2 regions of the Mumia sp. zg.B21 genome follow, and region 2 is predicted to be linked to the other one. Evidence: predicted binding sites of a transcription regulator. Region 2 holds the regulator's gene; the other holds the start of a gene.
The links. The regulator LexA, encoded in region 2, represses DNA repair genes until DNA is damaged. The targets are predictions, from matches to a motif close to TCGAACANNTGTTCGA.
Positions count from the first base shown of each region.

Region 1 (5,536 bases), on a different contig from region 2:
GTGCCGTTCGACCACCCGCTCTATCTGCTGTTCTCGTCCGGCACCACCGGGCTACCCAAGCCGATCGTCCACGGCCACGGCGGCATCACCGTCGAGCACACGAAGTCCGTGGCGCTCGAGCTCGGTCTCGGCCCGGACGACGTCTTCTTCTGGTTCTCCACCACCGGCTGGATGATGTGGAACCTGCTCGTCTCGGGGCTGCTGTCGGGCGCGACCGTCGTGATGTACGACGGCAACCTCGCGCACCCCGACCTCGGGTCGTTGTGGCGGATGAGCGACGAGCTCGGCATCACCTACTTCGGGACGAGCGCGCCGTTCCTGCTCCAGTGCCGCAAGGAGGGGCTGGTGCCGAAGGACGTCGCCGACCTGTCGCGGCTGCGCGGTGTCGGGTCGACGGGCGCGCCGCTGCCGGTCGAGGGGTTTCGGTGGGTGTACGAGGCGGTCGGGGACGACGTCCACCTCGGCTCGCTCTCCGGCGGCACGGACGTGTGCACCGGGTTCGTGGGCGCCAACCCGATGCTCCCCGTGTACGCCGGTGAGATCTCCGGGCCGAACCTCGGCGTCGCCATCGCCGCGTACGACATCGACGGCCGTCCGGTTGTCGACGAGCTCGGGGAGCTCGTGATCACCGAGCCGATGCCGTCCATGCCCCTCGGGTTCTGGGGTGACGACGACGGGTCGCGCTACCACGCCGCGTACTTCGAGGACTTCCCCGGCGTCTGGCGTCACGGTGACTGGATCACGATCCGCGCCGACGGCTCGTGCACGATCACGGGGCGCAGCGACGCGACCCTCAACCGCGGCGGGGTGCGCCTCGGTACGGCCGAGTTCTACTCCGTGGTCGAGGGCTTGGACGAGGTCACCGACAGTCTCGTCGTACACCTGGAGGACGCCGAGGGTGGTGCCGGGGAGCTGCTGCTCTTCGTCGTACTGGCCGAGGGATTGGAGCTGGACGAGGCGATGCAGCGCACCATCGCCGGCGCCCTGCGTTCGCAGCTGTCGCCGCGGCACGTGCCGGACGTGATCCACCAGGTGCCCGGGGTGCCGCGCACGCTGTCGGGCAAGAAGCTCGAGGTGCCGGTGAAGAAGATCCTGCGCGGGACGGCGATCGACGACGCGGCCGCCCGCGGTGCCCTGCAGAACCCGGAGACCCTCGAGGCGTACGAAGGCCTGCGCGGCGAAGCCTGACCCCGCCCCTTCCCTTCCGCTCGCGGGTCACTCTCTGGCGCCCGCGGGTCAGTCCCTGGTGCTCGCGGGTCAGTCCCTGGCGCCCGCGGGTCAGTCCCTGGCGCCCGCGGGTCGATCCCTGGCGGTCGCGGGTCAGTCCCGGTGACCCGCGAGCGCACGACGGTGACCCGCGAGCGCACGACGGTGACCCGGGAACACCCGACGGTGACCCGCGAGCGCATGAGAGTGACCCGCGAGCGGAAGAAGGTGACCCGCGAGCGGAGGACGAGGCGGTCAGTCGGGGAGGGTCGGCATCGCGAGGCCTTCGCCGCGCCGTACGAGCGAGCCCCGCAGGACCGCCGACGAGCCGTACCGCTCCCGCACGTCGTCGAGCGCCAGATCGAGCGTCGCCGTGTCGGGGTCCCCGAACGGCAGCTCGAGCTGGACGCCCGTGTCGGCATCGAACCCGCTCACGGCCACGCCGACCAGCGTGCACCCACGCTCGGCGATCATCGGCGCAGCCACGTCGAGCAGCGACCGCGCCACGAGCAGCACCCGCTCGGTCCGCGCGGTCGGTCGAGGAAGCGTGTGCGAGCGGGTCGCGCGCGTGAAGTCGTCGAAGCGAAGCCGCAACGTGACCGTCCGCCCCTCTCGCTCCGCCTTGCGCATCCGTCGCGCTACGCGGTCGACGAGACCCGCGAGCGCCGCGTCGATGTCGGACATGGACTTCGGCCGCCGTCCCAGCGCACGCTGCGCCCCGACTGATCGTCGTCGTCTCCCTGTCTCGACGGGACGCGGGTCCTGCCCGTTGGCGAGGGCGTGCAGATGGTACGCCGCCGCCCGACCGACGTACGCCGACAGCGCGTGCGGCGGCACTGCCGCGAGCTCTCCGATCCGCTCGATGCCGCGGGCCCGCAGCTTCGCGCCGGTCTTGGCCCCGACCCCCCACATCCGCTCGACCGGCAGCGGATGCAGGAACGCCTGCTCACCGTCGACCGGCACGACGAGCAAGCCGTCGGGCTTGGCGTGGGCGCTGGCGATCTTGGCGAGGAACTTGGTGCGCGCGACTCCGACCGTGATCGGCAGCCCGACCTCGTCGCGGACCCGTGCGCGCAGCCGAGCCCCGATCGACTCCGGTGACCCGACGAGCCGCGCCAGCCCACCGACCTCGAGGAACGCCTCGTCGATCGAGATCGGGTCGACCAGCGGGGTGGTGTCGCGGAACAGCTCGAAGACGGCCTTGCTGGCGGCCGAGTACGCCTCGAAGCGTGGCGACGCCACGATCGCGCCCGGGCACAGGGACTTGGCCTCGACGATGCCCATCGGTGTCCGCACGCCGTACGCCTTGGCCTCGTAGCTCGCGGCGACCACCACACCCCCGCCGACGAGGACCGGCCGGCCGCGGAGGGAAGGGTCGTCGCGCTGCTCGACCGACGCGAAGAACGAGTCGAGGTCGGCGTGGAGGATGGTGGCGTCGCCGTTCACCGCCCTCCCACCACAGCATCGATCGAACGCATGTTCGTATCCTACGCCGCCAACTCGGACAACACCTCAGCGTCCGTTCACCCCGTGTCCACCTCGTTCTCGCCCGCGCTCCATCGGTCCGGACGACGCTCGCAGCATGAACGAGCAGATCACCACGATGCGCCGCCCGCGCGTGGTCGCCCACCGGGGCGCCCACGCCGTCGCGCCGGAGAACACGCTCGCCGCTGTCGCCGCAGCAGTGGCGATCGGCGTCGACGCGGTCGAGATCGACGTCCAGTCCACCCGGGACGGCACGCCCGTCGTCGTCCACGACCCGACGCTCGCGCGCACCACCGACGTCGCTCGGCGCCACCCCGGTCGCGCCCACGACCCCGTCTGGACCTTCACCGACGACGAGGTACGGCGCCTCGACGCCGGCTCCGGGCGTGGTGCCGCGTTCGCAGGAGAGCCGGTCCCGACGCTGGAGCAGATGCTCGACGCGCTCCGCGCCACCGGCGTCGCGCTCCTCGTCGAGATCAAGAACCCCGAGACGCAACCCCGGCTCGTCGGCGCGGTCGCGGAGGTCCTGCGCTGCTTCTCGCCCGGGGTGTCGGTGACGGCGCAGAGCTTCCACGCACCAGCGCTCCGGGAGTTCGGGCGTCTGCTTCCGGAGGTCCCGCGCGGTCTCCTGGTCCACTCCACGCCCCGTCAGCCCAGGCTCGAGGCCTGGGCTGACGCGGTCAACCCCTGGCACGGAGCGGTCACCTCGGCGTACGTCCGTCGTGCCCAGCTCGCGGGGCTCGAGACCAACGTCTGGACGGCCAACGCGCCGGCGGCGATCCTGCGGGCGGCCGATGCCGGGGTCGAGGGCATCATCACCGACCGTCCGCAGCGGGCACTGGACCTGCTCCGTACGCGGGTCGACGCGTCAGCGTCGGTGTGAGGCACAGGCACCCGATCAGGAGCCCGGAAGCTCCTTGCGCTCCTGCTTGCGCGCCTTGCGCTCGAGCTTCGCGCGTTCCTTCTCGATGTATTTCTCCCGGCTCGCCGTCGTCTCGATGGAGTCGGCGAACGCGATCACCGCGACGATGATCGGCCACGGGAAGTGAGGGTCGAACCCGCCGCCGGCGAGGCTGATCGCCAGCCAGATGCCGGTGCAGATCAGGGTGATCGTCACGGCCTCGACCCACGAGTCACGACGCTTGCGCTCGTACGCCTTCACCGCGGCACGCTGGAGGTCCGGGCTGTCGCCGCGCCGCACCGGTGGTGCCGCCGCTCCGCTGGTGGGAACGAGGTCCTGCATCAGCGGGAGGAAGTCACCGTACGTACGCGCCCGGACTGCCTCGTCCGCACGCTCGTCGTACTCCTCACGGGTGAGCCGTCCGTCGGAGAAGGCCTCGCCGAGGACGTCGGTCAGGACGGCACGGTCGACGTCACCGGTGCGCAAGGTCGAGACCGCAGGGTCACGCGGATCCCGGGAGAAGCGGGTCCAGGGATCACCGGTGGGACTGATCTCGCTCACGTGCCTGATCGTTCCACATCGCCGGGCCGCGGTGCGCCCACAGTCGGAAGGACGAACCGGTGGGCCTCGAATGCCGGCCCGTCGTCGCCGAACCAGCGGGCCGCGTACGGCCCGAGAGGGGTCCAGCCCCGGCCGGCGTAGAGCGTCCGCGCCGCCTCGTTGTGCGCGACGACCTCGAGGGCCAGCGGTCGCCCTGCCTCCCGGGCGTACGACTCCACGGCGTCCAGCAGCGAGCGAGCAGCGCCGGTGCCTCTCGCGGCGGGGGCGACGAAGAACCGGGCGAGCGTCAGCGCCTCGGCCCGAGCGACCCCGAGCGCCTCGGCCGCGACCGGGTCGGCGCCGGACTGCAGGGCCGCCTGACCGACCACCGCTCCGTCGAGCTCGGCCACCCAGGCAGGGCCGTCGGGCTCGAGGATCCACCCGGCCTCGACGTGCGCTCCGACGATGGGATAGCGGTCGTGCTCGTGCACGACCGCCAGCACCGCCACGAGCGCGTCGACGTCCCTGGGGTCGCGAGGCCGGACGACGACCGGCACGTCAGCGTGCCGCGATCAGCTCAGCGATCTGGATGGTGTTGAGCGCCGCACCCTTGCGCAGGTTGTCGTTGCTGACGAAGAGCACGAGACCGCGCTCGCCGTCGACGCTGGAGTCCTGGCGGATCCGTCCGACGAGGCTCGGGTCGGCACCGGCTGCCTGCAGCGGTGTCGGCACGTCGACGAGCTGAACCCCAGGCGCCTCGGCGAGAAGTGCCCGCGCACGGTCGGGGGTGATCGCGTCGGCGAACTCCACGTTGAGCGACAGGGAGTGCCCGGTGAAGACCGGCACGCGCACGCACGTGCCGGACACGCGCAGGTCGGGGAGGCCGAGGATCTTGCGCGACTCGTTGCGCAGCTTCTGCTCCTCGTCTGTCTCCTCGCTGCCGTCGTCCACGACCGAGCCGGCCATCGGCAGCACGTTGAACGCGATCGGAGCGACGTACTTCTGCGGCTCGGGGAAGTCCAGCGCCGAGCCGTCGTAGGTCAGCGCGCGAGCACCGGCGACGACCTTCTCGGCCTGCGTCGCGAGCTCCTCGACGCCACCGAGCCCTGAGCCTGACACGGCCTGGTAGGTGCTGGCCACGAGGCGCACCAGTCCCGCCTCGTCGTGCAGCGGCTTCAGCACCGGCATCGCGGCCATCGTGGTGCAGTTGGGGTTGGCGATGATGCCCTTGACCGCCTGGTCGATGGCCTCCGGGTTGACCTCGGAGACGACCAGCGGCACCTCGGGGTCCTTGCGCCAGGCCGACGAGTTGTCGATGACCGTCACCCCGGCCGCGGCGAAGCGCGGGGCCTGGACCCGCGACATGGTGGCACCGGCCGAGAACACGGCCACATCGAGGCCCGT
Region 1 is NZ_JAHWCJ010000002.1:504,352-509,887, reverse strand. It holds gene KV100_RS11150 (acetoacetate--CoA ligase) at 1-1,188, shown strand, start outside; gene dinB (DNA polymerase IV) at 1,462-2,652, opposite strand; gene KV100_RS11140 (glycerophosphodiester phosphodiesterase family protein) at 2,789-3,574, shown strand; gene KV100_RS11135 (DUF1707 domain-containing protein) at 3,590-4,153, opposite strand; gene KV100_RS11130 (GNAT family N-acetyltransferase) at 4,150-4,689, opposite strand; gene KV100_RS11125 (aspartate-semialdehyde dehydrogenase) at 4,691-5,536, opposite strand, start outside.
Region 1: dinB (DNA polymerase IV) is a predicted target of LexA. The motif match lies at 2,675-2,690, and genes of this name have one in related genera.

Region 2 (5,536 bases):
GGGGTGTCGCGCTGCCGGGGGCCTGTGAGTCGCTCGGCCGTGAGCGGCCGTGCTCTCGGTAGGCTGCGTCGGTGACCTCGTCGATCTCGGACCCGCCCCTCGCGACCGCCGACCCCGGTCGCCACGCCAAGCTGCGTGCGGTGCTCCACGCCGCCGTCGCAGCGGTCGGTGGTGTCGAGCGGCCGGGCCAGGTGGAGATGGCGGAGGCGGTGTCCAACGCGTTCAGCGGAGGCGAGCACCTGCTCGTCCAGGCCGGCACCGGCACCGGCAAGTCGCTCGGCTATCTCGTTCCGAGCCTTCTCCACGATCGCCGCGTGGTGGTCGCGACCGCGACGCTCAACCTCCAGCACCAGCTCGTCGAGCGAGACATCCCCGCCCTCCTCGACGGGGCAGGCGCGGTGCTCGAGCGCACGCCGCGTGCCGCCGTGGTCAAAGGTCGCGGCAACTATGCGTGCCTCCACCGGATCCGCGAAGGAGCGCCCGACGACCAAGGTGTGCTCATCGAGGCACCGAGCGGGTCGCTCGGGGAGGAGGTCGTGACGCTCCGTGCCTGGGCAGAGGAGGAGTCCGACCGCGGAGGCGTCGGCGACCGGGACGCCGCGCCGTCGCACACCGAGCGGGCGTGGCGGCAGGTCAGCGTCCACGCGCGGGAGTGCCTCGGCGCGTCGCGCTGCCCGTACGCGATGGAGTGCTTCGCCGAGGCGGCCCGCGACCATGCGGCCGGCGCCGACCTCGTCGTGACCAACCACGCCCTGCTCGCGATCGACGCGATCGACGGGGTGCCCATGCTCCCTGAGTACGACACCGTGGTCATCGACGAGGCGCACGAGCTCGTCGCGCGGGTGACCCAGGCGTCGACCGCCGAGCTCGCCCCGCCATCGGTGGAGCGGGCGGCTCGCCGCGCCCGCTCGTACGTCCGTGGGCGCGAGGCCGATGACCTCGAGGACGCCTCGGACGCTCTCCGCGAGGCGCTGGAGGTGACGGCGCCCGGCCGGATCGCCTCGCCGTCGGACCAGCTGGCCGACGCGCTGAGCCTCGTGCGCGACGCCGCCCGGGACTGTCACTCGGCGATGCCGAAGGAGCCCAAGGACTCCGGCGACGGTGACGCCGCCCGGCAGCAGGCGAAGGCGATGGTCGACGACGTGCGCAAGGTCGCCGAGCGGATGGCCGCGGCCTCCGAGGCCGACGTGCTGTGGATGGCCGAGCGGGAGGGTGCCCGGGGTGGCAACGAGCTGCGGATCGCGCCTGTCGACGTCGCGCTCACGCTCCGCGACAAGCTGTTCGCCGAGAACACCGTCGTGCTGACGAGTGCGACGCTCAAGCTCGGCGGCGGATTCGACCCGGTGGCGCGCAGTGTCGGGCTGTGGGCGTCCGACCGTACGGAGGAGGGCGCGTCCGGCGGTCGCGGTGACAGCGGCGGGGACGATGACGGCGACGGGTCACCGGCGTCGTACGCCTGGCGTGCGATCGACGTCGGGTCGCCGTTCGACTACGCCAAGCAAGGCATGCTCTACGTCGCGCGGCATCTCCCTCCGCCGGGACGCGACGGGATGGGCACCGCGACCCTGGACGAGATCGTCGATCTGGTGCGAGCCGCCGGCGGGCGCACGCTCGGGCTGTTCTCGTCGCGGCGCGGCGCGGAGGCGGCTACCGAGGCCGTGCGCGAGCGGATGCCCGACGTCGAGGTTCTGTGTCAGGGTGACGCGCAGCTCCCCGAGCTGGCGAGGCGGTTCGTGGAGGACCCGCGCACGTGCCTGTTCGGCACGCTCAGCCTGTGGCAGGGGATCGACCTGCCGGGGGAGACGTGCCAGCTGGTGATCATCGACCGCATCCCGTTCCCCCGCCCGGACGACCCGTTGATGAGCGCGAGGCAGCGGCTCGTGGAGCGGCACGGCGGCAACGGCTTCATGCAGGTCGCCGCGACCCACGCCGCGCTCCTGCTGGCGCAGGGGTCGGGGCGTCTGATCCGACGCGCCGACGACAAGGGCGTCGTCGCCGTGCTCGACTCACGACTGGCCACCGCGCGGTACGGCAGCTTCTTGGCGTCCTCGATGCCGCCGATGTGGCGTACGGTCGACCGCGAGCTCGTGCTCGGCGCGCTGCGGCGCCTGGACACCGGAGCGTCCTGAGCGCCGCAGCCGCTGACGGTCTCGCCTGCGCGGGTCTCGACGAGGTTGGTCTCGCCTGCGCGGGTCAGACCCGCCGCATGACTGTCGTGACCTTGCCGAGGATGGTGGCGTCGGTGCCGTCGATCGGGTCGTACGCCGGGTTGTGCGGCAGGAGCCAGACCTTGCCGTCCTTGCGCTGGAGCGTCTTGACGGTGGCCTCTCCGTCGAGAAGGGCGGCGACGATCTCGCCGTTCTCCGCGGTCGGCTGCTGCCGGATCACGACGTAGTCTCCGTCGCAGATCGCCGCCTCGACCATCGAGTCGCCGCGCACCTCGAGCATGAAGAGCGTGCCCTCGCCGACCAGCGTGCGGGGGAGGGGCATGACCTCCTCGACGCGCTCCTCGGCGAGGATCGGGCCGCCGGCGGCGATCCGGCCGACCATGGGGACGAAGGCGGGCTCCGGGCGGGAGTCGCCCGCGCCCGTCTCGTCGAAGCCGAAGTCGACCGCGTCACCGATCGACCGGCGCGCCGCGAGGATGTCGGGCAGGAAGACCTCGATCGCGCGGGGGCGGTTGGGGTCGCGGCGGACGAAGCCGTTGCGCTCGAGCACCTTGAGCTGGTGAGCGACGGAGGAGACGCTGGCGAGACCGACGGCCGCGCCGATCTCGCGCATGCTCGGCGGATAGCCGCGTTGCTCGAGCGACTCGCGGATGATCTCGAGGACGCGGCGCTGACGCGGAGTCAGCCCGCTCGCGTCCGGCGGTCCGTCGGGGAGCTCGGAAACCTCGGCCTTCGTCATGGCCCTGACACTAGACCGCGGCGCCGGTGTGATCAAACATATGTTCGATCGTGTCGGCGTGTCGTGATGAAGTCGTCCTCAGGCGCCCATCTGGCGGACACGTCGAAAGCATGTTCGAACGGTCCTTCCAATTCTGTCGGTCGGTGTGATTAGGTTCGTACACATGTTCGATCGAACGCACGTTCGGCAACCCGCTCGGTTTCCGGTCCGGATGCACGAGCTGATCCGCCGCCTCGCTTCGGTCGGCAGACCGTACGAGTCCGAGAGATGGAGGACACGATGAGCACCGTCCGCAGCACCCTCGAGCGTCCCGTCGCCGACCGCACCGTCGTCGCGATCGACACGCCGCTGATGCGCTGCATCGAGCGGCACCCGGCGGGCCGGGGGATGCGCGGCGACCGTCGGTCCGCTCCGCGACCAGGCCCGCGGCCCGGGCCTCGGCCTCGTCGGCAGCAGCCGGCCGACCGCACCCGCGGTCGATCGGGCTACCGCCTGACCCGCCGTGGTCGGTTCGTCGTCTTCATCGCAGCCCTGATCGCGATCGCCGGCCTCACCGTGGCTCTGGGTGCGCGGGTCATCGCGACCTCCGAGCAGGCCGAGCCCGTCCCCAGTCGCGTGGTCACGCTCCAGCCAGGGCAGACCGTGTGGGACCTCGCCTCAGAGGCCAACCCCGAGGGTGACATCCGGTCGACCGTCAAGGACATCGCCGATCTCAACTCGTTGACGAGCGCGGGCGAGGTCACGGCAGGCGAGACGATCTACGTCCCGATCTACTGAGCCCAAGGCCTACTGGGTCGACACGCCGCGGTCGTCGGTGACCACCTCGCGCAGCCAGGTGCCCAGGGCGTTCATGGCGCGCAGGACGTGGTCGCGTACGGACGGCTCGGCGCCGTCGCTCCACTCGGCGATGGCCGCGTAGGCGACGGTTCGGGCGGGACCCGAGACCACTCCGGTGTCGGCTCGCACGTTGGAGGTCGTGCCGGTCTTGTTCCAGAGCACGATGCCGCGGTCCGGATCGGTGTGCGCGAGCGGATCGAGACCGAAGGCGTTCGCGACCATGGAGAGATCGGTGTTCGCCGCGAGCCATCCGCTGACCCGTTCGCTGACCCCGGGCGAGAGGATCTCGCGACGGTGCAGACCCGCACAGAAGCCGGCCAGGTCGGTGGCGCAGCCGACGGACAGGGCCGGCGGGTGCTTCGGCCCACGGTCGTCGCGCACCCGGTCGAGGAGGCGGCTGCGCTGCATCCCGATGCGTTCCGCCGTGGCAGTCACGGTGTCGAGACCGAGACGACGAAGCAGGACGTTGGTCGCCAGGTTGTCACTCATCGCGCCGATCAGTGCACACACGTCGGTGACGGGCAGCGTGTCGGTGGCGAGCAGATGCCAGAGGCCCGAGTCGGCGACCCAGTCGTCGGTGGTGCGGCTGAGCTGCTCGGCGGGATCGATCCGCTCGGTCGCGATCTGGTGTGCCGCCTCGACGAGCAGCACGAGCTTGCCGATGCTCGCGGTGGGCAGCACCAGCTCCGGCTGGACGGCCGCGAGCACTTCGTCGCTGTCGGCATCACGCACCTCGAGGGACCAGCGGACGGCGTCGTCCGGGCGGGGGAGAGGCGGCTCGCTCATCGATCGCGGTCCGCGTGCCCGAGAGGTCGGTCCGGATCGATGTGGTCCCGGACCCGGCGCTTCAGCTCCGCCGCGTCCGGGAAGCCGCCGTGGACGGCGCGGTCCCACACGACGTCGTCGTCGACGGTGATCCGGAAGACGCCTCCGGTCTCGGGCACCAGCGTCACCGAGCCGAGCTCGGTCCCGAACGTGCTCAGCAGCTCCTGGGCCATCCATCCCGCGCGAAGCAGCCACTGGCACAACGTGCAGTAGGTGATCTCGACGCGGGGCTGCGTCATCCGAACGCCTTGTGCAACGCCGTCAGGAATGCTGCGACGTCCTCTTCGCTCGTGTCCCACGAGCACATCCACCGGGACTCGATGAGGTCCGGATGAGATCCCGCGCGCCAGTCGTAGAACGGGTGCTCGACCCGTACCGCGTCGGCAACCGCCCGCGGAAGCGTGGCGAAGACGACGTTGGCCTGGGTCGGGTTCGCGACGTGCAGCAGCGGCGCCCCCGACTCGTGCACACGTCCGTCCCGTGCGAGCTCGTCGGCCAACGCGTCGACGCCGGCGCGCAGCTGCGTCGCCCGGGCGTTGGCTGCGGTCGCGTTCGCGAGCCAGAGATCGCGCTCCGGATCGAGGAGTGTGGCGAGCTGCGCGGAGACGTACCGCATCTTCGACGTCAGCTGCATCGACATCTTGCGGATGAACTCGATCCCGTGGACTGCGCCCGGGTTCAGGACGACCACCGCCTCGCCGAGGAGGATGCCGTTCTTCGTGCCGCCGAACGACAGCACGTCGACGCCGAGGTCGGTGGTGAGCGCGCGGAGCGAGAGGCCGAGGTGCGCGGCGGCGTTCGCGATCCGTGCCCCGTCGACGTGGACGCTCATCCCATAGGCGTGTGCGGTGTCCACCAGGCCACGGACCTCGTCGGCCGAGTAGACGGTGCCGAGCTCGGTGGACTGCGTCAGCGACACGGCCAGCGACTGTGCGCGGTGCGGGTCGCCGAGGTTGATCGTGTACTC
Region 2 is NZ_JAHWCJ010000001.1:584,688-590,223, forward strand. It holds gene KV100_RS20320 (hypothetical protein) at 1,457-1,702, shown strand; gene KV100_RS20325 (ATP-dependent DNA helicase) at 1,587-2,129, shown strand; gene lexA (transcriptional repressor LexA) at 2,194-2,907, opposite strand; gene KV100_RS02955 (LysM peptidoglycan-binding domain-containing protein) at 3,187-3,684, shown strand; gene KV100_RS02960 (serine hydrolase) at 3,694-4,530, opposite strand; gene KV100_RS02965 (SelT/SelW/SelH family protein) at 4,527-4,808, opposite strand; gene KV100_RS02970 (low specificity L-threonine aldolase) at 4,805-5,536, opposite strand, start outside.